Regions from separate parts of the Pseudomonas sp. LFS074 genome, predicted to be linked through region 1. Evidence: riboswitches for the same ligand, from Rfam matches in the RefSeq annotation. Region 1 holds a riboswitch; the other holds the start of a gene.

What was found. A riboswitch is a leader RNA that binds a small molecule or an ion and turns the genes downstream of it on or off. The one in region 1 is predicted to bind thiamine pyrophosphate.
Region 2: another riboswitch for thiamine pyrophosphate. It lies ahead of thiC (phosphomethylpyrimidine synthase ThiC); the one in region 1 lies ahead of ACNQP3_RS14050 (TenA family protein).

Annotation. Positions count from the first base shown of each region.
Region 1 is NZ_JBFPFV010000001.1:3,053,342-3,068,727, reverse strand. It holds gene ACNQP3_RS14055 (Ig-like domain-containing protein) at 1-3,153, opposite strand, end outside; TPP riboswitch at 3,405-3,519, shown strand; gene ACNQP3_RS14050 (TenA family protein) at 3,599-4,246, shown strand; gene tenA (thiaminase II) at 4,249-4,908, shown strand; gene ACNQP3_RS14040 (dipeptide ABC transporter ATP-binding protein) at 5,027-6,643, opposite strand; gene ACNQP3_RS14035 (ABC transporter permease) at 6,640-7,482, opposite strand; gene ACNQP3_RS14030 (ABC transporter permease) at 7,479-8,438, opposite strand; gene ACNQP3_RS14025 (ABC transporter substrate-binding protein) at 8,435-10,042, opposite strand; gene ACNQP3_RS14020 (LLM class flavin-dependent oxidoreductase) at 10,052-11,371, opposite strand; gene ACNQP3_RS14015 (TonB-dependent receptor plug domain-containing protein) at 11,422-13,857, opposite strand; gene ACNQP3_RS14010 (ABC transporter substrate-binding protein) at 14,032-15,000, opposite strand; gene ACNQP3_RS14005 (class II aldolase/adducin family protein) at 15,011-15,386, opposite strand, start outside.
Region 2 is NZ_JBFPFV010000003.1:541,373-556,758, reverse strand. It holds gene ACNQP3_RS26580 (hypothetical protein) at 1-360, opposite strand, end outside; gene ACNQP3_RS26575 (aldo/keto reductase) at 413-1,225, opposite strand; gene ACNQP3_RS26570 (NAD(P)/FAD-dependent oxidoreductase) at 1,222-2,397, opposite strand; gene ACNQP3_RS26565 (DMT family transporter) at 2,476-2,808, opposite strand; gene ACNQP3_RS26560 (LysR family transcriptional regulator) at 2,896-3,786, shown strand; gene waaA (lipid IV(A) 3-deoxy-D-manno-octulosonic acid transferase) at 3,798-5,069, shown strand; gene ACNQP3_RS26550 (TolC family outer membrane protein) at 5,160-6,596, opposite strand; TPP riboswitch at 6,757-6,863, shown strand; gene thiC (phosphomethylpyrimidine synthase ThiC) at 7,019-8,899, shown strand; gene cytX (putative hydroxymethylpyrimidine transporter CytX) at 9,065-10,348, shown strand; gene ACNQP3_RS26535 (RsiV family protein) at 10,317-11,063, opposite strand; gene ACNQP3_RS26530 (NUDIX domain-containing protein) at 11,249-11,866, shown strand; gene ACNQP3_RS26525 (DUF1249 domain-containing protein) at 11,857-12,309, shown strand; gene cpdA (3',5'-cyclic-AMP phosphodiesterase) at 12,395-13,195, shown strand; gene ACNQP3_RS26515 (YqiA/YcfP family alpha/beta fold hydrolase) at 13,306-13,914, shown strand; gene parE (DNA topoisomerase IV subunit B) at 13,950-15,386, shown strand, end outside.

The DNA.
Region 1 (15,386 bases):
GCCACTGCGCACCTGCACCGTGGCACTGGTGACCTGGACCTGGTCGACCGCGGCTGCCGGGCTCACGGCAATGCTGACGGTGGCCGGGGTTACCGACTCGGCACCCTTGGCATCACGCGCGGTGTAATTGAAGCTGGCAGTGAACGGCGTCTCGACCGTGGCCGGTGGGGTATAGGTCACCGTGGTGCCATCCGTGCTGACGGTGCCCTGGCCAGAGTCCGGTTGGCTGAGGCCGGTCACGGTCAGCGGTACGTTGCCGTCCGGGTCGGTGTCATTGGCCAGCACGTTCAGGGTGATCGGTTTGCCAGCGGTCGTTGCAGCACTGTCGTTAGCCGCCACAGGTGGTTTGTTGGCCGGGTCGTCGTTGTCGTCATGGCCTTTGGTGCGGAAGGTCGGCAGGCCAACCGACGCCATGTATTGCACGCCATCCCACCCTGGCAGCGGTGTCGGCATCACCTGGAACTGCCCTGGGTGTTCAATGTCCCAGCGCAATAGCATCGACGAGTCTTCATGCTGGGTGTTGTGGCAGTGCTCCATGTAGGTACCGGCGAATTCGCGGAAGCGGATGGCCATTTCCACCTCTTCCGAAGAATCGGCATCCGGCCCGATACGGTATACGTCCTTGCGTGCCCATTTTTCCCATTCTGGCGGGGCCTTGCCGTCACGGCTAAGAATCACGCCTTCCTCGAAGTGCACGTGTACCGGGTGGCTCCAGCCATTACCGCCGTTCTTGATCTTCCACACTTCCAGGGTGCCGTCGCCACTGAAGCCGCCGTCGGTGGACTGGTTGGCCAGTTGCGGTGCCGCACTGATACGCCGTGGGTCCATGCTGTAGCCAAAGCCACCGTCGGTCTTGATGGTCCAGGGGGTGGTGTCGGTGCCATCGGAGCGGCCAAAGATGAACTCACGGTGGCGGGCATCCTTGATCTTGGCCAGGTCGGTAGCCGAGTTGCGATCAATGGGCAGCGGCAGCATTTTCAGGCCTGCGGCTTTGCCTGGTTTGGCTGGCTCGTAGGCCACCGGGTCCATGCTCAGGTCCTGGCCGGTGTATGGCTGCACCAACAGTTGCAGGAACTTGCCGACCGCTGGGTCGCCTTTATCCCACTGTGGGCCTTTGCTGGTCTGCTTGATCACCGCCTTGTATTTTTCCGACAGTACGTCGGCCAGCGAAATGGTGCCTTCCGGGCCCTTGCCCGTGCGGTGCTCTTCCAGGTTGACGAAGTACAGCTTGTCGCCCGCCTTGATGCCGTTCTTGGCGAAGTTGATGATGATGTCGTAGCGCTCGGCGATGCCTTGCAGCGGCAGAATGCCGTTGTTGTCCTGCAGGTTGCCGTCACCGTTGAGGTCCAGGGTGCCGTCGAACGGCACGGCGTGCTCCATGATGTTGCCGTCGTTGGCGATCATGTGGAACGGCACTCGGGCATACGATACGTTGGAGCCGGAAGGGCCTTTGAACTCGCCACTGGTGCCGGCAATTTCCCGCACCACGGCAAACTTGAAGTAGCGCGACACCGAGCCGTTGAGGATACGGAAGCGGTAGCTGCGTGCACGCACCTTGAGTTTGGGCTGGTACTGCCAGTTGACCAGGATCTGATCACCCAGGAAGCCGTCGGTGTTGAACGGGTTGAACCACAGTTGGCCGTTGGCATCCCAGGCCTTGTCGGCTATCACCAGGTTGACGTCGTAGTCACGGTTACCCCACGGCATGCCCGAACCGCTGGGGAAGCGCAGGTTGACGCCGTCCTGCAGGGCTTCGTTGCCACGGTCCAGGGCGCTGTAGTAGTTCATCATCACGGCGTTGCCTTTGTAGACGTTCTGCGCCGTGAAATCCATCATGTGGTCGTGGAACCAGTGGGTGCTCATGGTTTCACGCCAGTCGCCGCGAATCTTGATGCTGCCGTTCTGGCAGGTTTTCAGGCCCGGTGTGCCGTCGTTGACGAACAGGGTTTCGCCCGGCGAGCAGGGGAAGGCCGCACGCGGGTCCTGGGCACGGGTGTTGATGGTGTCGTAGCCGGCCAGTTGCACCGGCCAACGGTAGTCGTAGTACTGGCCGGGGAAGAAGTAGGCGTTGGCGAAACCATCGCTTTCGGCCGGGGAATGGCCGTTGTGCTCGTGGGTCGAGATGGTGTGCAGGCCAAAACCGCCGTTGGCCGACGGGTCGATCGGCAGGGCATTGTAGTGGCGCATCAGGATCGGCTGGCCGTAGCGCACCATCAGCAGCTTGGGCGGGAAGGTGCCGTCGAAGGTCCACAGCGACTTGTGGTTCTGCAGCGGGAAGTTCGGGTGGAAGCGGGTATCGATGCCCTTGGTGGTGCCCAGCGTGGTCGGGATATCGGAGGTCTGGTAGTACAGGCCACCTGGGGCGAATTCCCCGACTGTGTAGTTGTGCATTTGCCTGCGATCGCGCAGGCCAAGGTTGATGCGCGCGCCAGCCTGCGCGGTCTTGAATGCCGCCTGCGGATAAAACTCGTTCCAGCGCTGGTGCGACCAGCCTTTTCCTGGTGGACGGCCTTCGGCGGGCGAACCGACCGGGTGGCGGTTGAGGAACATCTCGATCTGTGCTTTCCACGGGTTTCGATCAAGCACGTTGGAGAACTGGGTCGGGAACGGGTACAGGCCCGGTTGCTTGAGGAAAGCTTCCAGTGCTGTGCCACTGGGGCCGCTGCGGGCCACTACGTTGGGGTCTTGAGCCGGGGCCGCGCCCAAGGTGGGCACCGGGAAGGTCAGGTCTGGCGGCGGCAGTGTCGGGTCGAGTTTTTCCGGGCCGAACTCTTCGAAAAGCAGCAGTTGCTGGGTGAAGGGTTGCGCACCGAACAACGGGCTGGGCTTGCCGTTGGTGGGGTACCTGTCCGAGGTTTGCAAGGCGGGTGGCAGCACGTTGTCGGTACGCACCGTATCGCGGTTGCCGTACACGCCATCGGTCAGCTCCAGCGAGCCTTCGTTGGCTTCTGGCAAGGTGCTCAGGTTGAGCAAGGCCGGGGTCGGGTCGTCCGGCTGGTCGGTGTAGGCCGAGGGGTCCGTCGGCGGTGGCGGGCTGTTGTCGTCCAGCGGGCTCGCCATGGCCGTGATCAGCCCAAGGCTGAGCATCAGCGCGGTGACGGAAGAGAGCTGGAATACATACCGGTTCGGGTGAATCACGGCAGGTGTTTTCATTGCCTTATGCCTCGCTCACGGCTGTATGGCTGAGGGCCATCAATGGCGTTTTGCCTGGTCTTTGGGCCTGAGCAACGGCTGTGCCAACAGGTATTTCAGTAATGCTTTGTCATACAAAACCTTGCGGCGCCTAGGGTGCGCTAAATAATGGCGCGTCAAGAATGGGCCTAAGTCCCCAAAAGCGGGTGACCCAATGCCCACTCACTGGGTGGATCGGGGCGTGACAGCCCCGACGCACTGGGGTATACCTGTTCGCCACCAAGGGGAGCCCGGCAATGGGCTGAGAAACCGCTGAACACTGCAGCGCGGTGACCCTTCGAACCTGATCCGGATCATGCCGGCGAAGGGATGGGGCTTGTAACCTGCCTTTTTGCCGGCCTCACTGCGAGGCCCAGTCCATGTCAACTGCCAAGGTCTCGCTGTCACCCTCATCAAGGACAGCAACATGACCGAACGTTTCAGCCAGTCCCTGCACCGCCAGAACGAGCCGACCTGGTCGGCAGCCGTTGGCCACCGTTTCGTGACCCAATTGTGCGACGGCAGCCTGCCGGACCCGATCATGGTCAACTACCTGGTACAGGACCACCGCTTTCTTGACAGCTTCCTGACCCTGCTGGGCGCGGCCATCGCCACCGCCGACACGTTCGAGGCCCGCCTGCGTTTCGGCCGCTTCGCCGGGATGATCTCAAGCGACGAGAACACGTACTTCCTGCGCGCCTTCGAGGCCCTGGATGTCAGCCCGGCGCAACGCGATGAACCAGCCGATACCGCGCCTACCGCAGGTTTCAAGGCGATCATGCGCGAAGCGGCAGCCACCCGGTCCTACGCAGCGGCCCTGGCGGTGCTCAACGTTGCCGAAGGCCTGTACCTGGATTGGGCGCTGAAGGCACCGAAACCGATGCCGGAAAACTTCGTCCATGCCGAGTGGATCACCCTGCACGACAACCCGGCATTCCAGGACTTCGTCGCCTTCCTGCAGGCCGAGCTGGACCGCGTCGGCCCGCAACAGGCCGCGCTGGCAAGTGACTTCTACCAGCGCACGGTAGCGTTGGAGCTGGCCTTCTTCGATGCCGTCTACCCGGAGGGCCAGTGAGCATGGATATCTTCGAGCGCCTCAAGACCGCTGCCGCGCCGCAGTGGAACCGCTACGTGGACCATGACTTCGTGCGGCAGATGGGCGAGGGCACGCTGAGCGAGCAAGCGTTCCGAACCTACCTGGTGCAGGATTACCTGTTTCTGATCCAGTTCGCCCGCGCCTGGGCGCTGGCCGCCTACAAAAGCCGCCGCCCGGCCGACATCCGTGCCGCGCAGGCCGGGCTGGCGGCGATCCTGGATGAAACCGAGTTGCATGTGCGCCTGTGCGCGCGCTGGGGGTTGACTCAGGCTGATATCGAGGCCGCACCAGAGCACCAGGCGACGGTGGCGTATACCCGTTACGTGCTGGACTGCGGCGCCGCCGGCGACCTGCTGGAGCTGCATGTGGCACTGGCACCTTGCGTGATCGGCTATGCCGAGATCGGCCGAACCTTGGCCGAACGCATCGGCGATTTGAGCAACCACCCGTACCGCGAGTGGATTGGCGAATATGCCGGGGAGGGCTACCAAGGCGTGGCGGCGGCCGCGCGCAAGCATCTGGATGAACTGGCTGCGCGAAGCATGACAGAGCAGCGGTTTGCTGAGCTGGTGGGGATTTTCGGCCAGGCGTCCAGCCTGGAAGCGGATTTCTGGCAGATGGGGTTGGACGGGGCTGCGTAGGCCGTTACGGCCGCTTTGCGCCCCCATCGCGGCACAAGGCCCTTGTAGGAGCGGCCTTGCATCGCGATGGGCTGCGAAGCAGCCCCAGCATCGGTGATCCAACCCAATCGCTGCAGGCTCACCCCACCTCACGCACCAAGGGCCGCTCCCCCTGCAATACCCGGCCCAATCCTGGCATATCCTCCAGCAAGCTCCGCGTGTAGTCACTCGCGGGCCGCTCGAACACCTGCTCGGTCGGCCCTTGGTCCACCAGCCGCCCCTGGCGCATCACCAGCACCTGATCGCTGATGCCGCGCACCGTCGCCAGGTCGTGTGAAATGAACAGGTAGGTCAGCCCCAGCTCAGCCTGCAAACGCTGCAACAACGCCAACACCTGTGCCTGCACGGGCGCATCCAGGGCCGACAGCGGCTCATCGAGCACCAGCAGCTCCGGTTCAGCCGCCAAGGCACGAGCGATAGCCACACGCTGGCGCTGCCCACCAGACAACGCTCCAGGCCGACGCAGCAGCAACTCGGCGGGTAACCCGACCCGCTCCAGCAAACCCAGCACCCGCTGCCGATCGTCTCGTCGCGCGCCAATGGCAAAGGCGCGCATCGGCTCACTGACGATCTGCAGCAGGTTGTGCCTAGGGTCCAACGCAGCCCAGGGGTTCTGGTAGACCAGTTGCACTCGCCGCCGGTAGGCATGCAATTGGCGCCGGCTGGCGCCCAGTATTGGCTGGCCGTCGAACAACACGCTGCCTGCACTGGCTTGCTCCAAGGCCAGGATGATGCGGGCAGTGGTGGACTTACCCGAACCTGACTCGCCCACCAGGCTGGTGGTACTGCCACGGGGCAGGGTGAAGCTGACACCGTCGACCACCGGCGCGGCATGCCGGTTGAAACGCCGCATCAGGCCACTGACCTGCAACAGGGGTTCGCCAACTGCGCTGGCTGGGCCAGTACGCCGTTGCTGCAGGCGTGCCAACGGTGAGGCCGCCAGCAGCTGCCGCGTGTAGGGATGCTTGGGTGCATGCCATAACTGCGCGGGCGTGCCGCTCTCCAGCAGTTGGCCGTTGCGCATCACCAGAATGCGATCGGCACGGTCCAGCGCCACCGCCAGGTCATGGGTGATGAGCAACAAGCTGCTGCCGCGTGCGCGCACCAGTTGCTGCAGGCGGTCTAGAATTTGCCGCTGCACGCTGACATCCAGGGCGCTGGTGGGTTCGTCGGCGATCAACAGCGGTGGGTCATTGGCCAAGGCGATTGCGATCAACACCCGCTGGCACATGCCACCCGACAGCTCATGGGGGTAGCGGCGGGACAGTTGCTCGGCATCCCTGAGGCCCACCTGCTGCAGCAGTGCCAGCCCGCGCGCACCGGCTTCACGGCCCGGCACGCCATGCACGGTCATGGCTTCGACCAGCTGTGCACCGATGGTCTTGACCGGGTCCAGCGAGGTGCCGGGGTCTTGTGGCACGAAGCCGACCAGGCGGCCACGGCGTTGGCACCAGTCACGTTCAGCAAATTGTTCCAGCGCCTGGCCTTGCAGCCACAGTTGGCCTCGCTGCCGCGCCGCGGCTGGCAGCAGCCCGGCGAGGGCCGCAGCGGTGGTGGATTTGCCCGAACCGGACTCGCCCACCAGGCAGACAATTTCACCTGCGGCAATTTCCAGGTCCAGCGCCTGTACGGCGGCTTGCGGGTTGCCTGGATAATCGACGCTTAACTGCTGGATACGCACCAATGGGGTGTTCATCGCACATCTCCCTGTAACTGTTGCAGCCCATGGGCGAGTTGATGAGTGGCCAGCACCACGGCGGCCACCACCAAGCCCGGCAATGTGGTGTACCACCAGGCCACGACCATGTAGTTGCGGCCTTCGGCGATCAGCAGGCCCCACTCCGGTTGCGGTGGCGGTGCGCCAAAGCCGAGAAAGCTCAACGCCGACACAGCCAGCACGGCACTGGCGAACTCCAGTGCGGCCAAGGCCAGTAGCGGCCCGGCGGCGTGCGGCAACACATGCCGCCAGAGGTTGCACCAGCTGCCCACACCGGCCACCTGCGCCGCCTCGACAAAGCTGCGGCTGCGCCAGCGCAGCACTTCGCCGCGGGCCAGCCGGGCGAAGATGGCCACGGATGACAGCCCTACGGCTACGGCGATTTCCAGCGTGCCGAAGCCCAGCGCCGTGACAATCGCCATCGCCAGCAACAATGCGGGAATGGCCATCAGCACCTCCACCAGCACTGTCAGCGCACGATCGGCCAGGCCACCGAACCAGCCGGCGATGCCACCCAGCAGACTGCCGACCAGCAAAGCGATCAGCACGGCGATGCTGGTCGCCTGCAGTGACAGCGCCGCGCCATGGACACAGCGCGCGTACAGGTCGCGGCCAAGGTGGTCGGTGCCGAACCAGTGCCGGGCGGAAGGGGCTTGCAAGGCCTGACTGGGATCGGCCAGCAACGGGTCGGCGCGGCTGAACAGCTCTGGCCAAAAGGCCCAGCCCAGTACCAGCAGGAACAGGACGACACTCAATGCCAGTGGCAGGCGAGGCCAGCGTTTCGCTTGTACAAAGCCATAGGCGGTTTTTACGCTCATGCCCGGCCTCCTTGGCCAATACGTGGGTCGAGCAGGGGGTAGAACAGGTCGGTCAGCAAGTTGGTCAGCACGTACAAGGCCGCAGCCAGCAACACCACACCCTGAACCACGGCGATGTCCTGGCTGGCCACTGCGGCCTGGGCCAGGCGGCCGATACCCTCACGCGAGAACACGGTTTCGGTCACCACCGCCCCGGCCAGCAGGTTGCCCAGCAAGGTGCCGGCCAGGCTCAGCAGCGGTATTGCTGCATTGTGCAGCACGTGCCCGCACAACAAGCGCCAAGGCCCTAGCCCTTTGCTGCGCAATGCCTGGACGAATGGCTGGCGGCTGACACTGGCCAGTGAACGTCCCAGTACCTGAGCGATCATCGCCGCACAAGGCAGGGCCAGGGTTAGCGCCGGCAGCACCAGGCTGGCCGGGCCTTGATTGCCCATGGCCGGCAGCCAGTGCAGTTGGAAGGAAAACAGCTGCAACAGCACCAGGCCAACCCAGAAGGTCGGCAACGACACCACCACGGCCGGGGCGTTATGCAAAGCGCTCTGCAACGTGCGCTGGCGTACCTGATGCGCCGCCAGGGCCAAGCCGATGCCCAGTGGCACGGCCAGGGCCAGTGCGGCGAACGCCAGGGACAAGGTGGCGGGCAACGCGTCTGCCAGGGCCTGAGCCACTGGCTTGCCGCTTTGCAGCGAATGGCCCAAGTCCAGCTGCAACAGGCGCCAGAGTGCACCGCCGTACTGTTGCCACAAGCTGCCATCGAGGTGGTAGCGAGCGCGCAGTTCGGCCACCTTTGCCGGGTCTACCGCGCCTGGCTCGCCGCTCTGTGCCAGCAAGATCGCCACCGGGTCACCGGGCAACGCGTAGAGGATGACGAACGACAGGGAAAATGCAGCCCACAGCACCAGCAGTGCCTGGGCCAGCCGCCACGGTACGGCGTGGCGATAAGTCAGCGTGGTCATGGTTTGGTGGCCTCTGGTTGTGCCAGCCAGGTGTCATAAAACTGCAGACGAGTCGAGGCTTCGTAGTGCAGGCCGCGCACGGCATGGCGAAACGCTGTGACCGTTGCAGCCTCCACCAGCGGAATGACATGGCCTTGCTCCAGTAACGCCTGGCTGGCTTGAGCGATCAGCTCGCCACGTTTGTGCGCATCCAGGCTGGCTGCCGAATCGAGCAGGGCCTGGTCCAGTGGCAGCGCGCCACGCACGTTGACGTTGCGACCTGCGGCGAGGAACACGGTGCGCAATACGTCCGGGTCGGCGCGGGTCAGGTTGAAGAACCACAGCTGGTAGTTTTGCGAAGTCTGCAGCAGGCTCACCTGGCCAATGGTGGACTTGTTCAGGCGCAGCTCCACGCCAGCCTGGCGCAGTTGCTGCTGCACCAGTTCCAGCACCGGGGTGGTGGCCTGCCAGTAGTCGAGGGCGAAGCTCAGGCGCTGGCCATCGCGCTGGCGCCAGCCATCGGCACCTTTGGCCCAGCCCGCAGCATCCAACAGCTTGGCGGCACCTTCGGGATCGAAGGCGAGGCTGGCACTGAGGTCCTGGTAATACGGCGTGCTGCTGGCCAGTACCGAGCTGGCCGGTTTCTGGTAGCGCGAGATCACCGACTGCAACTGGCTGCGGTCGATGGCCTTGTTCAGTGCCCGGCGCACATTGGCGTCGTCCAGCGGCGGGTGCGACTCGTTGGGTGTCAGGTTGAAGACAATGCCAGGGTTGGAACGGGCGATCGACGGCACGCCCTGAGCTTGCAGCACGGCCTCGTCCTGCACCGGCACGCTTGTGTTGACGTCGATCTGCGCGGACAACAGGCTGCCCAGGCGCACGCCGGATTCCGGCAGGATGTGGAACTCGATGGCGTCGAGCCAGGCGCGGCCCTGGTGCCCGGCCAACGACGATGGCCAGGCATAGTCGTGGCGGGCCTCGATACGCACCAGGCGGTTATGTTCGAAGCGCTTGACATTGAACGGCCCGCTGCCTACCAGCGCACCTTGGCAGCGTTCCTCGGCGGAGCGCTTGAGGGTGGCCGGGGCTAGCAACCCCAGGCTCATGGTAGAGCTGGCCTGGAGGAATTGTGCGTTGGGTTGGTGGAAACCAATGCGCACGCTAAGCGGCCCGAGCACTTCAATGGTATCCAGGCCGGCCAGGTAGGTACTGGCCAGCTGCGCCTGGGCACCCAAGGCGATGATAGCCTCGAAATTGGCCTTCACCGCCGCCGCATCCAGCGGGCTGCCGTCTGCGAAGGTGGCGCCTTCGCGCAGGTGGAAAGTGAACTGGCGCGAGTCGTCACTGACCTCCCAGCGCTCGGCCAGCCACGGCACGATTGCAGCACTTTGCGGGTCTTGATCGGTAAGCGAGTCGACCAGTTGCCGGCCGACGTTGAGGGCAGTGTTGTTGCCCGCCTGCTGCGGGTCGATGCAGTTGGGGTCGCCGTCAAAGGCTACCCGTAGCACGCCGCCTTGCTGCGGGGTGGCTGCCTCAGCGCTGCTGGCCGGTTGCGCCGGTTTGTCGTCGCAACCGGCCAGGGCCAGGGCAATGGCCAGGCTCAATGAAGCCAAAGGTCGGAACATGAACACTCCTTAGAAAAAGCGGTTGGCGCGGTAAGGCAGGCCGAGGTTTTCCCGCAGCGTGCTGCCGGCGTATTCGCGCTGGAACAGCCCGCGCCGTTGCAGCTCAGGCACCACGCCGTCGACAAAGTCGTCGATGGCCGAGTGCAGGCCGCTGAACATGATGTTGAAACCGTCGGCGGCGCCGGCCTCGAACCACGCCTGCAGATCGTCGGCAATGCTCTGCGGGGTGCCTATCAGGATGCGGTGGCCACCGGAGGTGAGTTGGTTGAACAGCTGCCGCACCGTCGGCCGCTCGCGGCGGATCAGGTCGTACACCAGCTTTTGCCGGCTTTGGTGGGTGTTGGTGGTGAAGTGCTCCGGCGGCAGGGGCACCACCTCATCGAATGGCAGTTCCGACAGGTCGTAGCCAAGGCTGGCGAAACGCGAAATGGAGCTGAGAAAAGCCTTGGGCTCCAGCAACTGCTGCTGGCGGTCGTACTTGGCCTGGGCGTGGGCGAGGGTCTTGCCCACCACCGGCGCGACGCCGGGGAGTACCTTGAGTTCGTGGCCCCCACGGCCCAAGCCGGCAGCGGCCTGCTTGGTTTCGCGATAAAACGCCTTGCCCTGTTCCAGGGTGTGCTGGGCGGTGAAGATCAGTTCGCCCACCCGCGCCGCCAGCCGTTTGCCGGCTGCGGAGGCGCCCGCCTGGGCCACCACGGGATGGCCTTGCGGCGAACGCGCGACGTTCAAGGGCCCGCGCACCTGAAAGTGCTCGCCCTGGTGGTTGAGCACGTGCAGCTTGTCGATGTCCAGCCAGGTACCGCTGGCCTTGTCCTGAACGAAGGCATCGTCGGCCCAGCTGTCCCACAGGCCGCTGACCACATCGTAGAACTCTTCGGCGCGGGCGTAGCGGTCATCGTGCTCGACATGCTCCTGGCGGTTGAAGTTTTCGCCGCCACCCAGCGAGGTCACCAGGTTCCAGCCAGCGCGGCCACCGCTGAGGTGGTCGAGCGCGGCAAACTTGCGGGCGATGTTGTAGGGCTCGTTGTAGGTGCTGCTGGCGGTGGCGATCAGGCCGATATGCCGGGTGCTGGCCGCCAGCGCCGGGGCAAGGATCAGCGGGTCCCAGCGCACGCTGTTGGGGCCGCGCTGCAAGGCCAGGTCGAGTTTGACATCGAGGGTGTCGTTGAAGAACAGCGAGTGGAAGCGCCCGGCCTCCAGCTTGCGGGCGATGTACTGGTAATGCTCGAGCTGCCTGAACGTGTCCAGCGGTGCTTCGGGCAGACGCCAGGCGCTGCCGCTGAGGGTACCGGGGATAAAGGCGCCGAGAACAAACTGGCCTTGGCTCATAAAGGTTCTCCTGGCGCCCGCCAAGCGCGGCGGGCGCACGGTCGGTGGGGTCAGAAGTTGTAGGCGATGCGCGTGTACCAGAAGCCGCCGTAAGGGTCGAACGGCGAGATCGAGCCAAATTTCGGGAAGCCGTTGATGTCGCCCGCGGGGTAGCCGTTGTTGTCGGCGCGTACGTCGAACAGGTTGTTGGCACCTACGGCGATGTCGAAGTTGTCGGTCAGGGCATAGGCCACTTCCAGGTCAGTGAGCCATTTCGCGCCGTAGGTCACGTCATAGTCAGGATTGGCGTCACGGGCGATGACCTTGTCGTAGCGGGTCAGTGCAGCATTGATGGTGAAACGTTCGATCTGCCAGTTGGCGCTGAGGATCAATTTGGTCTTGGGGTTGGCAACGGTCAGGTAGCCCTGTGCCACGCGGTCGAACAGTTCCAGGTTATTGCCCGCAGCCCGCAACGATGCCGGCGTCTCCTTGATGTCGTCGATCTCGGTCTTGTTGTAGTTGAAACCCACGCCGTACTTGGCCCGGCCATAGCGGCCGTAGTCGACGCGGTAGTCGGCCACCAGGTCGACCCCGCGGGTGGTGGTGTCGGCGGCGTTGGTGAAGTACTTGACCCGGTATCCGGGCCTGTAGCCGTTGTCGAGCAGTACCTGGTCGACGCCGTTGCCATAGAGGAAGCCGGTGAGGGCAATGCGATCGCGGATTTCGATCTGGTAGGCATCCAGGGTCAGGCTGGCCTGGGGCAGAGGCTGCCAGGTAAAGCCGATGCTGATGTTGCGCGATTTCTCCGGGCTAAGGTCTTCAGCCCCCAGTGCCTGGGCCAGTGGCGAATCGACACGCACGGTCTTGGCCTCGACGAACTGCGCCACGCCATTGACGAGGGTGTACTGGTTGGACGTCTGGGCGTAGACCGACTGGGACAGCGATGGTGCGCGAAAGCCGTTGCTGAGGGTGCCGCGCACGGCGAAGGTGGAGGTGAAGTCGTAGCGTGCGGAAAGCTTGCCGCTGCGTGTGTTGCCGCTGCTGTCGTCGTACTTCTCGAAACGCGCGGCCACCCCCAGCCACAGTTTGTCGGTGGGGTTCAGGCCCAGGTCGAGGTAGCTGGCGTAGCTGTTGCGGCTGAGCTGGCCTTCGTCTTCGGGGGTCAGGGTGATTGCGCCCTGGGCGCCGACTGCACCCGGCTGGCCAGCCAGTGGGCCACTGGGGTAGATGTAACCGCCATTGATGTACGAAAGCGGGTCATCGGACTCGGTCTTGTAGCGCTCATGACGATGCTCCAGGCCCCACGACACCTGCAGCGGCTTGGCCAGGCCAACCTCGAAGGCGCGAGTCAGGTCGAGGTTGTTGGTCCACTGGTCGAAGTAGTTGGTGTAAGTGTCGAAGCGCGTCGGGCTGGTCGGGCCGAGCGAGGCGTTAAGGGTTTCGTCGGCACCGGCCTGGCCCTTGTCACGGCCAAAGGTAGAGCTCAGGTCCCAGTGCCATTCGCCCAGCTCGCCACGGCCGCCGGCGGCAGCCTGGTAGTCGGTTTCTTCCAGGGTATAGAAGGGCGCAGTACCGTCCGGGTAGATCTCGGGGATGATGTTGGTCGAGTTCGGGCGGCGGTAGTTTTGCCCGCCACGGGCATCGCGTTTGCTGAACGTGGAGAACGAGTAAAGAGTCAGGGCGTCATTGACGGGCAGCTCGGCGTTGTAGGACAGGTTGATGGCCTTGATCTTTGGCAGGCCATTCTTCTGCACATGGCGGTCGGCGCTGTCGTTGCGTGGGTCGCCGGCGAAGTACAGGTTGCCGGTGGCCTCGCGCGAGCGGGTGGCAGTCTGTACCGACTTGGCGTCCAGGGCGTAGTTGAAGAAGCCGCCGTTGTCGCCCAGGGCCAGGCCCTGGTTGAGGGTTTGCCGCAGGTTATCGCCATCGCCCTTGTAGTACTGGCCGTACTGGGTGCTGACCGAACCACCGTTGTCGCGCTGCTTGAGGATGATGTTGATCACCCCGGCGATGGCATCGGAGCCATACTGCGCCGAGGCACCATCACGCAATATCTCGACGTGGTCGATGGCGCTGATGGGGATCATGTCGAGGTCGACGGGGTTGGTGCCGTAGGCGGCGGTGGAGTCGAGGTTGATCACGGCACTGTTGTGGCGGCGCTTGCCGTTGACCAGCACCAGCACGTTGGAACCGTTCAGACCGCGCAGGCTGTAGGGGCGGGCGACGCTGTCATTGGACGTACCGGAAGGGCGTTGGGAGAACGATGGCAAGGTTTTCTGCAGCGCACCGCGCAGGCTGGATTCGCCAGTCTGTTCCAACTGCTTGCTGTCGATCACGTCGATCGGTGCCGGGCTGCTGGTGACGGTACGCACATCGCTGCCCCGCGAGCCGGTGACGATCACCGTGTCGAGTGCAGCGTCAGCCTCGGCCGCCATGGCCAGCGGGGTGAGCAGGTAGCCGGCGAGCAAGGTGGGGGCCAGCGTTAAAGGGGTAAACACAGACTTCATGACTGTTCCTTGGGTTCGATTGGCAGATCAGGCCCTGGATGTGCGATCGAACGGGCTCTCATGGGTGTTGCACGCAGTGCAGGCGCAGCCTGGTCCGCGGGAGGTGCGTTGCTCCCGGGGTCGATGTGCCTTGGAGTCGTCCGGCGCGCGCCGGTGCGTTTGCCGCAGCGGGGCCTAGCCGCTGAGCAGAAGGTTGAAGCGATCGTCCCAAAAGCGACGTACCTGCAGTGGCTGGCGCAGCAGGCCGCTGTCATGGAACAGGTCGGCGATACGCTGCTGGGCCGCGATCGCGTCTTCGCTGACCGGCAGCAGGCGGCTAGGCAAGCGGCGTTGCTCGTATTGCTGCAAGTAGAGTGCGCGGGGGATACCGGTCAGGCGCTCGCTACGTTCCGCCCAGGCCTGAGGGTGCTGCTCGACCCAGGCCCACGTGGCTTTTTCGCGTTGCAGAAAATCGCGAATGGCCGCTTGCTTGCCCGGCTGCTGCAGCACCTGGGCGCTGGTAGCGATCAGGTAGTTGCTGCACGGGTAGCGGTTGGCCTCGGCCAGCACCACGCCGTTCATGCTGACCTGGGCCTGCAGTGCGCCGATGCCGCCGGCGACGAGGGCGTCGAGATGGCCGTTCTGGAATGCCACCAGGGCATCGCGGGCTGGCATTGGCCGGGCCTGGATGTCAGCGAGGGTCAGTTGCTGATCGCGCAAAAGGTTCAGCAGCAGGTAATGGGTGTCGGTGGCACGTACAAAACTCACCCGCTTGCCCTTGAGGTCGGCCAGGGTATCGATCCCCCTGCCACGCTTGACGATCACGCTGCTACGGTTCTGCTCGCCTTGATAGCTGGCAATCAATACCAGCGGGTTACCGGCAGCGCTTGCAAACAGTGGCAATACCGGGCTCATGAAGGCGTAGTCCAGGCTGTTGCCGGCGAAGGCCTCCAGTACCATGGCCCCACCAGGCACATCCACCCACTGCAGTGGATAAGGTGTAGCGGCTTGCCCGGCATCGGCGAGGAAGCTCGCCGCCTGGCCTTTGTAGCGCCACACCCGCAGGGCCTCGCTGGCGTTGGCCAGCTGTGGGCCGAGCCCCACGGCCAGGGCTGCAGCGGCGCTGCGTTGCAGCAAGGTGCGGCGGCTGATGGAGTAAGCCATGCACTGCACCTCAGTCCAGGAGGTCGGGCTGCTGCTGGACGATACGGTCCCACAGCGGCACAAAGTTCAACCAGGCGAACAGTTCGCGTTGGGCCGGGTTGCTGGCCCCTTCGAGCTGTTCCGGTACGCGCGGCTGCCCGGCAGCATAAGCGAGCAAGTGCGCGCGAGCGGTGTCGTCGGCGAGGATGAAACGCCAGGCTGCGCTTTCGACCGACTGGCCGGTGACCCACAGCCCATGGTTCTGCCAGACCAGCAGGTTATGCCCGGCGAAGGTTTCGACGAAGGCCCGGGCAACCAGGTCGCGGTCTTGCAGCAGGCCACCGCCGGCATCACGCAGGGCGTTGCGGTCGAACAACACCTGCTCGCCACGGAAGGCCGAGGCTTCG
Region 2 (15,386 bases), on a different contig from region 1:
CTCCTCGGCCACTTCCTGCACAGCCGTGTGCAGCGGCAGGTTCAACTCCTGCGCCGGTACATAACCGGAAATCAGTTTCAGCACCACGTCGCCACGGTCTTGCCGGCGCTGGCGCACCAGCACCCAGTAATCGCGGTTTTGCCAATGCAGGGTAAGGCGCACCGACACGCCCAGGTTTGCCAGTTCGACCACAAAACGCTGCACGTCGGGTAACTGGATCGCCTTGCGCCGCTGCTGGGTCTGGGCAAAGTTCAGCGGCATGCCGATGCTTTGGTAGATCAGGCCTTCAGCCGTGGCCTCGACATGCAGTGGCAGTGTCTTGAAGTTGCTCGGGTTCTTGCGGATCAGCGTTCGCGCCACGAGGCTACTCCTTGCGTCGGGTCAGTCTCCTGGCCCTTGGGCCAGGGGTAACTCAATGCTGGCCCAGGATACGGGCGACGGTGGCCACGTTATGGGCCAGGTGCAACGGGTTGATGGTGCCGACGATAGCACTGCTGACGCCGGGGTGGGCGAACAGCAGCTCAAAGCTGGCCTGCACCGGGTCAACGCCCGGGGCCAGGCAGATATGCCCGCTGGCCAGGGCCTTTTTTACCAGGATGGCCTTGCCGTGTTCGGCAGCGTAGTCCAGCACCGGGCGTTCTGCCTGCTCGTTGAGGTTGTAGGTGACCATGGCGCAGTCGCCTTGCTCCAGCGCCTTCAGGCCGCCGGCGACGGTCTTGCCGGACAGGCCGAAGCCAAGGATCTTGCCCTCCTGCTTGAGCGCTGCCAGGGTCTGGTAGACCTCCTGCTGTTCGAGGATGGCCAGGTCGTTACCGTCGGAATGTACCAGTACCAGTTCGATGCGGTCGGTTTCCAGGCGTCGCAGGCTGCGCTCCACCGAGCGGCGGGTGTGGGCGGCACTGAAATCGAAATGCGATTGGCCTTGATCGAATTCTTCGCCGACCTTGCTGACGATCACCCATTCATCGCGCTGGCCGCGCAGCAGCGGGCCGAGGCGTTCTTCACTGCGGCCATAAGCCGGGGCGGTGTCGATCAGATTGATGCCAAGCTCGCGGGCCTGGGCCAGCAGCAAGCGGGCTTCGTCATCGCCGGGGATGGTGAAGCCGGTGGGGTATTTCACACCTTGGTCGCGGCCCAGTTTTACCGTGCCCAGGCCCAGCGGTGAAACCTTGAAGCCGGTGCTGCCCAGCGGGCGATGGAAGTCGTGCAGGGTTGGCAAGGTCATGGCAGCAGTTGCTCCCAAGCCGGTACGCCCAGCGGTGGGCGTGGCAGGTCGGCCAGGTCGGCTTGTGCTTGTGGACGGATGCCGTCACGCTCCAGGTGGCTGATGACCCGGTCGCTGAAGTCAGGTGCCAGCGCCAGCTTGGTCGGCCAGCCCACCAGCAGGCGCTGCTGGTCGGCAAGGAAGGCATTGTCCGGGCGTACCAGGCCCGATTGCGCAGGTTCGGCGCGGTCGACGCGCAGGGTGGCCCAGCGCACCAAGCTTTGGTCGACCCATGGCAGCAGGTTGGCGATTTCCTTTTGCGCTGCGGCGATTTGTGCGGCTGGCTCGCGCGCCACGCCATCGGCTTCGGCCAGGTCGCCGCCCAGGTACCAGACCCACTGGCCATCGGCTGCCGGATGAGTGGTCACCGTAACGCGCGGCTTGGGCCCGCCACCCAGGCAGTGAGCGTAAAGGGGTTTCAGGTTGGCGCCTTTGGCCATGACCATGTGCAGCGGCCGTGTTTGCATGGCCGGTTGGTTCAGGCCCAGGGCGTGCAGCAGTTCCTCGGTGCCGGCGCCGGCGCTGAGCACGACGCGTTGGGCACGGATGTCGCGACCGTCAACGCGCAGGCCGACCAGCTCGTCGTTTTCGCGCAGCGGCTCAATGCGCTCCCCAGCCAGCAGGCTGTCGCCCGCCAGTTCGGCCAGGTTGGCCAGCAGGCTGGGCACGTCGATGACCAGTTCGGCCAGGCGGTAAACCTTGCCCTTGAAGGCGCGGTCTTGCAGGGCCGGCGGCAGTTGCTCACCTTTTACTTGGTCGACTCGCCCACGTACGGCCTTGCTGGCGAAGAAGCTGGTGAGGTTGCCGGCCAGGGTGCCTGGCGACCACAGGTAGTGCGCATCGGACAGCAGGCGAGTGCCGCTCAGGTCCAGTTCGCCGCTGCCGCTCAAGGCTTCGCGCCAGCGGCGCGGCATGTCGGCAATGGCTTCCGAGGCGCCGGTCAGGGCACCGTGCAGGGCGTACTTGGTGCCGCCGTGGATGATGCCCTGCGACTTGATGGTCTGCTCGCCGCCAAGGCTGGCGCGCTCCACCAGCACTGTCGAGTAGCCCTGGCGGCGCAGGCGGGCATTGAGCCAGAGGCCTGCGACCCCGGCGCCGACGATCAGCACGTCAGTGGAAATGGCAGATGGCATGGCGGTACCTCGAAGACTGGGACAGCTGGCAAGTATACAGGCTATACCTGAGAGGGCCCTATCGCCGGCAAGCCAGCCTCAGTGCCCAGCCGCTTTCGAAAACAGCTGTATCACCACCACGCCCCCCACAATCATGGCCATGCCCAGCATCGCCGGCACATCGAGCTTCTGCCCGTAGATCACCAATGCCGCCACACTGATCAGCACAATCCCCAGCCCCGACCAGATGGCATAGGCAATCCCTACAGGAATGCTGCGCACCACCAAGGTCAGCATCCAGAAGGCAACGCCATACCCCACCACCATCAGCAGCAGTGGCAACGGCGTGCTCAGGCCCTTCACCGCTTTCATCGAAGCGGTGGCGATGACTTCTGCGCAGATGGCAATGGCGAGGTAGGTGTAGGCATTCATGGCGGGATCCTCCGGTAACTGGTTGGGCATTCTAGACCTTGGCCAGATGCGGTAAAGTCATTACCTATCTGATATGGGGATAGGATGATGGCTGAGCAATGGAGTCTGGAGCAGTTGCGTATTTTTTTGCGCGTCGCCGAATTGCGCTCGTTTTCTGCCGTGGCCCGCGAACAACGCAAGGCCCAATCGGCCATCAGCAATGCCATCGCCCTGCTGGAAGCAGACTTGGGTGTCACGTTGTTCGAGCGCAGCAGCGGCCGGCAACCAAAACTGACCGAAAGTGGCAGCGCGTTGCTGGAAGACGCCCGCGAACTGCTGCGCCAGTGCGAACACCTGGATGGTCGCGCCCTGGCCCTGATGCGTGGGCAGGAGGCCTTGCTGCGGGTTGCTCAGGATGAGGCCATGCCTTATCAACCGGTGATCGACAGCCTCGACGAACTGGCCAGCCGCTTCCCGTACCTGGAGGTACAACTGGCCAGCGGCGCCCAGGGCGATGTAGCGCGCAAGCTGGTTGAGCGCCGAGCCGATCTGGGGCTGTTCTTCCACCATGAAAGCATCCCGTCTTCGCTGGAGCGTCGCGTCCTGGGCAGCGTCGAAATGGTCACGGTGTGCGCAGTCGGCCACCCGCTCGCGGGGCAAGGCCGGGCAACCCGCCAGCAACTGGCGCGCCACCGGCAATTACTCATCACCCCACAGCAAAGCGGTTACCCTGGCGGCGAGGCAATCAGCCCGCAGGTATGGCGTGCCGACAGCTTCTACGCCATGGCTGAACTGCTGATGCGTGGTCTGGGCTGGGCCTGGCTGCCGCGGCACGTGGTGCAGTACCCGACCTACCAGGCGCACATGGTCGAACTGGACAGTGAGTGGCGCCCGCCGGCGCTGGTGGCGGAGCTGGCCTGGCGCCGCGATGAGCCACTGGGGCCCGCTGCGCAGTGGCTGGCCGAGCGCTTTGCAGTACACCTGCGTGCGATCGGGTAAACTTCGCCGCCATGAACAGAACACTCTATACCTTGCTGTTTCACCTGGGCCTGCCGCTGGTTGCGCTGCGCCTGTACCTGCGCGCACGCAAGGCGCCGGCCTATGGCCAGCGTATCGGTGAGCGCTTTGCCTTCAAGCTGCCGACCATGCGCCAGGGCGGCATCTGGGTGCATGCGGTGTCGGTGGGTGAGAGCATTGCTGCCGCGCCCATGGTGCGTGCCCTGCTCAAGGCCTACCCCGAACTGCCCATCACCCTTACCTGCATGACTCCCACCGGTTCCGAGCGTATTCGCGCCATGTTCGCCGACGAACCGCGCGTGCAGCACTGCTACCTGCCCTACGACCTGCCATGGGCGGCGGGGCGTTTTCTCGACCATGTGCGGCCGAAGCTGGGCATCATCATGGAAACCGAGCTGTGGCCCAACCACATCCACCAGTGCGCCAAACGCGGGATTCCGGTAGCGCTGGCCAATGCGCGGTTATCCGAGCGCTCGGCCCGTGGTTATGGGCGCTTTGCCAAGCTGACCCGGCCGATGCTGGCCGAAATGAGCCTGATTGCCGTGCAGACCGAAACCGAGGCGCAGCGTTTCCGTGACCTGGGTGCGCGCACTGAGTGCGTGCAGGTCACCGGCTCGATCAAGTTCGACCTGCAGATTGATGAGCAACTGCTACCACGTGCAAAGGCACTGCGTGAGCAGTGGGGTGCCGAGCAGCGCCCGGTGTGGATTGCTGCCAGCACCCATGAAGGCGAGGATGCGCTGATTTTGCAGGCGCACCGGCAGTTGTTGCAGGTGCATGGCGATGCCTTGCTGATCCTGGTGCCGCGCCATCCCGAGCGATTCAATGCGGTACACGCGTTGTGCAGCGAGCAATTCGCCACCGTGCGCCGTTCTGCTGGCACGCCGGTCGATGGGCAAACCCGGGTATTGCTGGGCGACACCATGGGCGAACTGCTGTTCCTGTATGCCTTGGCCGACATTGCCTTCGTCGGTGGCAGCCTGGTAGCGACCGGCGGGCACAACCCGTTGGAGCCTGCGGCGCTTGCCTTGCCGGTGCTCATGGGGCCGCATGTGTTCAACTTCCTAGAAATCAGCGCGATGCTGCGCGAGGCGGGGGCGTTGCAGCAGGTGGATGATACCGATGGACTGGCCGGTGCTGTGCGGCGTCTGGTCGAGCTGCCGCAGGATGCCCAACGCATGGGTGAGGCGGGCAGGGCGGTGATGCAGGCCAATCAGGGGGCGCTGCAGCGCTTGCTCGATGGGCTGAGTGCGCTTATCCGCTGATTATTGCATCGCCTTCTTCGCGGGCTTGCCCGCTCCCACAGGATTTGAATTGTGGGAGCGGGCGAGCCCGCGAAAAAGCCAACATCTATCTCAAGGGCGGCGCTCGAAGTTCTTCGCCGCGGCAGCCGCCAGGTCCGGTGGCAGGAAGTCCTTGTCCGGGTTGTAGTCCGCTTTCAGGTAACGCTTGAGGTCCTGCAGGTCTTGCGGGCTCAGGGTGCCGGCTGCCTGCTTCAGGCTCAGGTTGTCGAGAATGTAGTCATAGCGGCTGTTGTTGTAGTCGCGCACCGAGGTGTACAGCTGGCGCTGGGCATCGAGCACGTCGACGATGTTGCGTGTACCGACCTGGTAACCGATTTCGGTGGCTTCCAGCGCACTCTGGTTGGAGATGATCGACTGCTTGCGCGCCTGTACCTGCTCTACATCGGTGTTCACCGCGCGGTGCAGGTTGCGGGTGTTTTCCACCACCTGGCGGCGCAGGCTTTCGCGTTGCTGCTCGCTCTGGCTCAGGCGCTGGTAGGCCTCGCGCACCTGCGAGCTGGTCAGGCCGCCGCTGTAGATCGGGATGTTCAGTTGCAGGCCGATGCTGGTCTGCTCGACATCGCCGCCGTAGCGCGTGACGGGGGCTGGTGCGGGGTTGGTGAAACCGAAGTTGTCGTTGTCACCTTTCTGGTACTTGGCCACTGCGTCAAGGGTCGGCGCATGGCCGGCCTTGCGCTGGCGCAGGGTTTCTTCGGCGGCGGAAACCGCGTAGTTGGTCGCCAACAGGTTGAGGTTCTGGCGACCAGCGGTTTCTACCCAGGCCTTGGCGTCGTTAGGTGTAGGCACCTGCACCGGCAGGGTGTGCACCACCCCCTGGATCGAGGTGTATTCGCGGTTGGTCAGGGTCACCAGGGCCTCGAAGGCGTCTTGCACCTGGCGTTCGGCGATGATCCGGTTGGCCCGGGCGGTGTCGTAGCTGGCTTGGGACTGCAGCACGTCGGTCTTGTCGGAAAGGCCGACGTCGAAGCGTTCGTTGGACTGGTCCAGCTGGCGTTTGAAGGCCGCTTCCTCGGCCTTGGTCGCGGCCAGGTTGTCCTGTGCGCGAAGTACGGCGAAGTAGTTCTGCGCGGTTTGCAGGATCAGGTTCTGCTCGGTCGCCGACAGCTCCAGCGCTGCCTGTTCGTTGACCGCTTCGGCCGCTTGCAGCTGGAACCAGCGGTCAGCGCGGAAGATCGGCTGAGCCAGGGTGGCGCTCCAGGTGTTGCCGCTGCGGTTGCTGGTGGTCGATGGTTCGTCCAGCTTGGTGCGCGTGTTCAGCATTTCGGCGCCGGCCGACAGGTTTGGCAGCAACCCGGCACGGGCTTGGGGCACCACCTCTTTGCGGGCGCCGTAATCGGCGCGTGCCGCCGCCAGGTCGGCGTTGTTGTCGACCGCTTCCTGATAGACGCTGACCAGGTCGGTCTTTACTGATTGGGGCACGTCCGCTGCCCAGACCACTCCGTTGGACGCACAAGACACGGCTATCGCCAGTGAGAGTTTGCGCAGCATAGAGGCAATCCTTGTACGAAATTTAATTACTGAACTGTTGAGTATCGCGCGACGGGCCAGTGTAGTGCCATGCGCACCCGGCAACAATCGCTTGGTGTGCCTTTCATCATCCGCGCATTTACCCGCTTGGCTTTGCCGACCACTCCAGTCTAGACTGCGCAGGTTCTTGTCGGGGTGCCTTGAAGCAAAGGCTGAGATCGCAGAGGTGCGGATCCCGTTGAACCTGATCAGGTTAGCGCCTGCGTAGGGAACAAGATTGCTCGCCTTCCCGGGGAGCCTCTTGTGCCAGGTCCGGGATTGTCACAGCTGCATGCAGCTTCAGGCACCCCCATACCCGGCACTGCACTCCAAAGAGGGTGCGTCCGCGCGTTTCAGGTTCACCCCGACATTCCACTGCTAGGAAGCCGTCTGGAGAGCCTGTGATGACCAAACAAGAAAAAGCGATCAACCTCAGCGAATCGGCACAAGTCGATCAGCAGTCCGTGCAACCGTTCCCGCGTTCGCGCAAGGTCTATGTCGAAGGCTCGCGCCCGGACATCCGTGTACCCATGCGTGAAATCAGCCTGGATGACACCCCTACCGATTTTGGTGGCGAGACCAATGCCCCGGTGCTGGTGTACGACACCTCCGGCCCATACACCGACCCCAACGTGATTATCGACGTGCGCAAAGGCCTGGCCGACGTGCGTTCAGCGTGGATCGACGCCCGCGGTGACACCGAGCGCCTGGACGGCCTGAGCTCCGACTTCGGCCAGCAGCGCCTGAACGACGCCGAGCTGGCCAAGCTGCGTTTCGCCCATGTGCGCAACCCGCGTCGTGCCAAGGCGGGCGCCAACGTCTCGCAGATGCACTATGCCCGCCAGGGCATCATCACCGCCGAGATGGAATACGTGGCCATCCGCGAAAACATGAAGCTGCAGGAGGCCCGTGCAGCTGGCCTGCTCAAAGAGCAGCACGCTGGCCACAGCTTCGGTGCCAACATCCCGAAAGAAATCACCCCCGAATTCGTCCGCCAGGAAATCGCCCGTGGCCGCGCGATCATTCCGGCCAACATCAACCACCCGGAAGTTGAGCCGATGATCATCGGCCGCAATTTCCTGGTGAAGATCAACGGCAACATCGGCAACAGCGCCTTGGGGTCCTCGATCGAGGAAGAAGTGGCCAAGCTGACCTGGGGCATCCGCTGGGGCTCGGACACGGTCATGGACCTGTCCACCGGCAAGCACATTCACGAAACCCGCGAGTGGATCATCCGCAACTCGCCGGTGCCGATCGGCACCGTGCCGATCTATCAGGCCCTGGAAAAGGTCAACGGCGTGGCCGAGGACCTGACCTGGGAGCTGTTCCGCGACACACTGATCGAGCAGGCCGAGCAGGGGGTGGACTACTTCACTATCCACGCCGGTGTGCTGCTGCGTTATGTGCCGCTGACCGCCAAGCGTGTCACCGGTATCGTCAGCCGTGGGGGCTCGATCATGGCCAAGTGGTGCCTGGCGCACCACAAGGAAAACTTCCTGTACACCCACTTCGACGAAATCTGCGAAATCATGAAGGCCTACGACGTCAGCTTCTCGCTGGGCGACGGCCTGCGCCCTGGCTCGATTGCCGACGCCAACGACGCCGCGCAGTTCGGTGAGCTGGAAACCCTCGGTGAACTGACCAAGATTGCCTGGAAGCACGACGTGCAGTGCATGATCGAAGGCCCTGGCCACGTGCCGATGCAATTGATCAAAGAGAACATGGACAAGCAGCTGGAGTGCTGCGACGAAGCGCCGTTCTACACCCTCGGCCCACTGACCACCGACATTGCTCCGGGCTACGACCACATCACTTCGGGTATTGGTGCGGCGATGATCGGCTGGTTCGGTTGCGCCATGCTGTGCTACGTCACGCCCAAGGAACATTTGGGCCTGCCGAACAAAGACGACGTCAAGACCGGCATCATCACCTACAAGATCGCCGCGCATGCCGCCGACCTTGCCAAGGGCCACCCAGGTGCGCAGATTCGCGACAACGCCCTGTCGAAGGCGCGTTTCGAGTTCCGTTGGGAAGACCAGTTCAACCTTGGCCTTGACCCGGACACGGCCCGTGCCTTCCACGACGAGACGCTGCCGAAGGAATCGGCCAAGGTCGCGCACTTCTGCTCGATGTGCGGGCCGAAGTTCTGCTCGATGAAGATCACCCAGGAAGTGCGTGAGTACGCCGCCAAGATCGAGGCCGTGGATGTGACGGTCGAAGAAGGCATGCGTGAGCAGGCCGAGCGGTTCCGCCAGGAAGGCAGCCAGCTGTACCACAAAGTGTAAGAACGCTGGGGCCGCTTAGCGGCCCTTTCGCGACACAAGGCCGCTCCCACAGGGACCGCACAAGGCTCAAGGCCTTCGCGGCCCCTGTGGAAGCGGCCTTGCGTCGCGATTCGAGGACGAAGTCCTTGCCAAGAACACCAACAACATTGCCGGCGAGCGCCAACCATGACATCACCCAGCCAATTCTCCCCCGACCACCCGGTCCCCACCCACCAGCGTATCTTCGGTGCCCGCGACCTGTTTTCGCTGTGGTTCTCCCTAGGCATCGGCCTGATGGTGCTGCAAGTCGGTGCCATGCTGGCGCCAGGCCTGGGCCTTGCCGGCGCGGTGCTGGCCATCGCCCTGGGCACCGGTGTCGGTGTGCTGTTGCTGGGCGCCGCCGGGGTGATCGGCAGCGACACCGGCCTGTCCGCCATGGGCACGTTGAAACTCAGCCTGGGCAGCCATGGCGCGCGTTTGCCGGCGTTGCTCAACCTGCTGCAACTGGTGGGCTGGGGCGCGTTCGAAATCATCGTCATGCGCGATGCTGCCAGCCTGTTGGGCGCGCGAGCCTTCGGTGAGGAGAGTGCCTGGAACAGCCCGATGCTGTGGACCCTGTGTTTCGGTGCGCTAGCCACCTTGCTGGCCGTCAGCGGGCCACTGGCCTTCGTGCGCAAGGTGCTGCGCGCCTGGGGGATCTGGTTGCTGCTGGGCGCTTGCGTCTGGCTCACCTGGAACCTGTTCGCCAAGGCCGACCTGGCTGATCTGTGGAGCCGCGCGGGTGACGGTTCGATGTCCCTGGCGGTGGGCTTTGATATCGTCATCGCCATGCCGCTGTCCTGGTTGCCACTGATTGCCGACTACTCGCGTTTCGCCCGCAACGGCAAGCATGTGTTCGGTGGCACGGTCGTGGGCTATTTCATCGGCAACACCTGGCTGATGAGCCTGGGCGTGGCCTACACCCTGGCTTTCGCCGCCAGTGGCGAAGTCAATGCGCTGCTGCTGGCGCTGGCGGGGGCCGGCATGGGTATCCCGTTGCTGCTGATTCTGCTGGATGAGTCGGAAAAAGCCTTCGCCGACATCCACTCGGCGGCAGTTTCAACCGGTGTGCTGCTGCCGCTGAAGGTCGAGCACCTGGCACTTGCGATCGGCGTGCTGTGCACCTTGATCGCCCTGCTGGCCCCCTTGGCCCAGTATGAGAACTTCCTGTTGCTGATCGGTTCGGTATTCGCGCCGCTGTTCGGTGTGGTGCTGATGGACCATTACGTGATCCGTCGTCGTCGCCTGCCTGCGCAAATCGATGGCTTGCACTGGCAAGCGCTGGTGGCCTGGTTTGCGGGTGTGGCGGCCTATCACCTGATTGCCGCTAATGCACCGGAACTGGGCGCTACCCTGCCAGCATTGCTGCTGGCAGGTGTGCTGCATGGGCTGCTAAGCCTCAGCCGCGGCCGGGAAACAGCTCAGGCTTGAGCACGCCATTGAGGCGTGGGTAGGGGATCTTCAATTCCACGTGGCCCATGGAGTAGGGCGCGATGGCATAGACCTCGTACTTGACCACTACCGCGCCGTACGTCAGGGCGATGTGCGGCGACTTCTTGAACGGCCAGGTTTTGACGAACTCGGCGTCCTTGTCCATGCCCACGCTCATCAACCAGGCGCGGTGTGACTCCTCGACGGTTTTCCAGAAGGTGTCCTCCTGGCCCGGCACCAACATGTCCTGCAGGGTCAGTACCTTGTCCAGCTTGCGCGAGTAGTTGATGAAGCCACGCCCCGGCATGCCGTGGGCGCCACCGCTGTCCAGGTAGCTGGACAACTCGATGATCACCAGCCCGTCATGCTGCTCGCGTACCTTGGCCTGCAAGTAGCTGCTGTTACGTTTGTCGGCATTGGCCAGGTATTGCTGTTCGTAGGCCTGCAGGGTGCTTGGCGCGGTGCCATGCTGATTGTCTTCGGTCAATTGCAGCAGGCGTTTTTCAACGATGCCATCGAGCTTGGGCAGGGCCGGGAAGTGGACCATGTCGATATTCACCAGCGGGCAGTCACGCTCGCTGCAGCCGGGTTTGACATGCTCCCAGGCGTCGCGCTTGACCTCGAGCGGAGCCCGGTAGTTGGGCGTGAACAGGCTCTGGCAGGCGCCTAGAGCGAGTGCCAGCACGGCCACGGAAGTCAGTTTGACAAGTGTCATGATGATCCTTGCAGAACAGGGAAAAGTCGGCCTTTGACCGTCTGCGCGGCCTTCAGTTCGCCACTAAGCTAACAGAGTGAAGACCTGCTGTCCCGAGTGCGCCAGCGGTTGCCAGAAAGGGGTGAAACCGGCAGGCGTGCAGAGTAGGATGGCGCGAAGCAGTATTCGAGGTAATGAGGATTTCCATGTCAGACGCGTTGAACTCAGTGCCCAAGGGCTTCGAAATCATCGAGCGGGCCAATTGCTTCCAGGGCTTTTACAAGCTCGACAAGCTACGCCTGCGCCATGAGTTGTTTGCCGGGGGCATGGGCCGCGAGATCAGCCGTGAACTGTTCGTGCGCCATGATGCCGTGTGCGTGCTGCCGTACGACCCGTTGCGCGATGAAGTGGTGCTGATCGAACAGTTCCGTGTGGGTGCACTGGACAAGGTCGATAACCCCTGGCTGATCGAAATGGTTGCCGGGCTGATCGACAAGGACGAGCAACCCGAGGAAGTCGCTCACCGCGAAGCTGAGGAAGAAGCTGGCCTGACATTCAGCGCCCTGTGGCCTATGACGCGTTACTTCCCGTCGCCTGGCGGTAGTGACGAATATGTTCACCTGTTCCTTGGCCGTTGCAGCAGCCAGGGCGCGGGCGGCCTGCATGGCCTGGAAGAAGAGGGTGAAGACATCCGTGTGCGTGTGTGGTCGTTCGAGGATGCCTTGCAGGCGGTGCGCGACGGGCGCATCTGCAACGCAGCGACCATCATTGGCCTGCAATGGCTGGCGCTGAACCGTGACGAAGTACGAGGTATGTGGAAGTGAACCTGCTGCGTGAGCGCTATCGAGTCGACCTGGTCGGGCTGCAGGCAGCCTGCGAGGCCAACTACGCCCGGCTGATGCGTCTGTTGCCTGACATGCGCACCACTCAAAGCTCGCGCCGTATCGGTATGACCCAGGGCGACCAGATGCTTGGCGTGCTGGTACTCGACGTGGTCCTGGCCTGCCCGTATACCACCACCCTGCATGTGCGCCAGGAACACAGCCTGCCGTGGTTGCCCGTGCCGCACCTGGAGGTGCAGGTGTACCACGATGCACGCATGGCCGAAGTGGTCAGCGCCGAACACACCCGGCGCCTGCGCAGTATTTACCCCTACCCGAACGCGGCCATGCATCAGCCGGACGAAAAGGCCCAGCTCAACCTGTTCCTCGGTGAATGGCTCAGCCACTGCCTGGCCTGTGGCCATGAACTGGCAAGTGTTCGCTGAATTGTGACGTGGGTCGGTTGCGGGTGTTTGCTCGTGACCTTCGCGCAGCCATAATTCGTGCTGAAATCGTTCGAGGAGATGGCCGTTGTCGCCGCCAGACCAATCCCGCCCCGTGCATGTGGTGCAACTGACTGATGCCCACCTGTTCGCCGACCCGGCCGGCAGCATGCTGGGCCTGAAAACCCGTGACAGCCTGCGCCATGTGGTGGCCCAGGTGCGGCGCGAGCAGCCGCTTGTCGATTTGTTGCTGTGTACGGGCGACCTGTCCCAGGACGCCAGCGTTGCATCCTATGAAGCGTTTCGTGAACTGACCGCAACGTTTGCCGCGCCCACCCGCTGGTTGCCGGGCAACCATGACGAGGCCCAGGTGATGGCGCACGTGGCGCCAGAGCTGGTACAAGCGGTCACCGATATGGGTACGTGGCGCGTCATCATGCTCAACACCGCCGTGCACGGCGCTACCCACGGGTTTCTCGAAGATGGCCAGTTGGCCGTGTTGAAAGAAGCCTTGAAAGATGCGGGCGAGCGGCATTGCCTGGTGTGTTTCCACCATCAGCCGGTGGACATTGGCTGCGCCTGGATCGCGCCGATCGGCTTGCGCAATGCCCAGGCGCTGTTCGACATTGTCGAGGGTTATCCACAGGTGCGGGCCTTGCTGTGGGGGCATGTGCATCAGGAGTGGGATGAAGTACGCGGGGGGCGGCGTTTGCTGGCTACTCCGTCGACCTGTATCCAGTTCGCCGCACGCAGCGAAGACTTCAAAGTGAGCGAAGAACAGCCGGGCTACCGCTGGTTGCGTCTGCATGCCGACGGGCGGCTGGAAACCGGGGTGGAGCGGGCGCTGGACTTCGCTGTGAAACTCGACTTCGATAGCCCAGGGTATTGAAGAAATTGTTGCGAAACCCGTGACACTGCGTCAAAACCCGGCGAACGCGCTACACTGCGCGTCCCTGCGCCCGCACCATCAGGCGCGAAGCCACAGATTCCGGGGGCAGCATGTCGGGTTCCATCCTCTATATCCATGGCTTCAACAGCTCGCCGCTTTCGACCAAGGCGCGCCAGCTCGAAGCCGTGATGCAGCAACTGGGCTTGTCGGCCCAGCTACGTGTGCCCGCCTTGCACCACCACCCACGTCAGGCCATCGCCCAGCTCGAAGCGGCCATCGCCGAACTTGGTGCGCCACTGTTGGTGGGCAGTTCGCTCGGCGGCTACTATGCCACCCATCTGGCCGAGCGCCATGGCCTCAAGGCGTTGCTGGTCAACCCGGCGGTAACCCCGCACAAGCATTTCGACGGTTACCTGGGCACCCAGCGCAATCACTACAGCGGTGAAACCTGGGAGCTGACCCACGACCACGTGCAGGCACTGGCCGAGCTGGAAGTGCCGGCCCCGGTAGATGCCAGCCGCTATCAAGTGTGGCTGCAGACCGCCGATGAAACCCTGGACTATCGCCACGCCGAGCGCTATTACCGTGCTTGTGCCCTGCGCATTCAGGCCGGTGGCGACCACAGCTTCCAAGGCTTCGCCGAGCGCCTGCCGGCACTGTTGGCGTTCGCCGGCATTGCCCGTGGGCAGTATGCTGCGCTCGATTTTTCTGTATTTTGACTTTTTTGCACTCACCAGACTGACGACGAGACCCTATGGCCAATCCCAGCGCTAGCGCCTATAACGCAGACGCCATCGAAGTCCTCTCGGGCCTTGACCCGGTCCGCAAGCGGCCGGGCATGTACACCGATACCAGCCGCCCCAACCACCTGGCCCAGGAAGTCATCGACAACAGTGTCGACGAAGCCCTGGCCGGCCACGCGCGTTCGGTGCAGGTCATCCTGCATGCCGACCACTCGCTGGAAGTCAGCGACGACGGCCGTGGCATGCCGGTGGACATCCACCCGGAAGAGGGCGTGTCCGGGGTCGAGCTGATCCTCACCAAGCTGCACGCTGGCGGCAAGTTCTCCAACAAGAACTACCAGTTTTCTGGCGGCCTGCATGGTGTGGGCATTTCGGTGGTCAACGCCCTGTCGACCCAGGTGCGCGTGCGTGTCAAACGTGACGGCAACGAATACCAGATGACGTTCGCCGACGGCTTCAAGGCCAGCGAGCTGGAAGTGGTCGGCTCGGTCGGCAAGCGCAACACCGGCACCAGCGTGTACTTCAGCCCCGACCCCAAGTACTTCGACTCGGCCAAGTTCTCCATCAGCCGCCTCAAGCACGTGCTCAAGGCCAAGGCAGTACTGTGCCCGGGCCTGCTGGTCACCTTCGAGGACAAGGCCAGCGGCGAGAAGGTCGAGTGGCATTATGAAGATGGCCTGCGTTCTTACCTGGTCGATTCGGTCAGCGAATTCCAGCGTCTGCCCGACGAGCCGTTCTGCGGCAGCCTGGCTGGCAACAAGGAAGCCGTGGACTGGGCGTTGCTGTGGTTGCCAGAAGGTGGCGACAGCATCCAGGAAAGCTACGTCAACCTGATCCCCACCGCTCAGGGCGGCACCCATGTCAACGGCTTGCGTCAGGGCCTGCTGGATGCCATGCGTGAGTTCTGCGAGTTCCGCAATTTGCTGCCGCGTGGCGTGAAGCTTGCGCCAGAGGACATCTGGGAGCGCATTTCCTTCGTGCTCTCGATGAAAATGCAGGAGCCGCAGTTCTCTGGGCAGACCAAAGAGCGCCTGTCATCGCGCGAGGCGGCCGCGTTCGTTTCCGGCGTGGTCAAGGACGCCTTCAGCCTTTGGCTCAACGCCCACCCCGAGCTGGGCATGCAACTGGCAGAGCTGGCCATCAGCAACGCCGGGCGCCGCCTCAAGGCCAGTAAAAAGGTCGAACGCAAGCGCATCACCCAGGGCCCCGCACTGCCTGGCAAGCTGGCCGATTGCGCCGGCCAGGACCCGATGCGTGCCGAACTGTTCCTGGTTGAGGGTGACTCGGCAGGTGGCTCGGCCAAGCAGGCGCGGGACAAGGAGTTCCAGGCCATCCTGCCGCTGCGCGGCAAGATCCTCAACACCTGGGAAGTGGACGGTGGCGAAGTCCTGGCCAGCCAGGAAGTGCATAACATTGCCGTGGCCATCGGCGTAGATCCGGGTGCCACC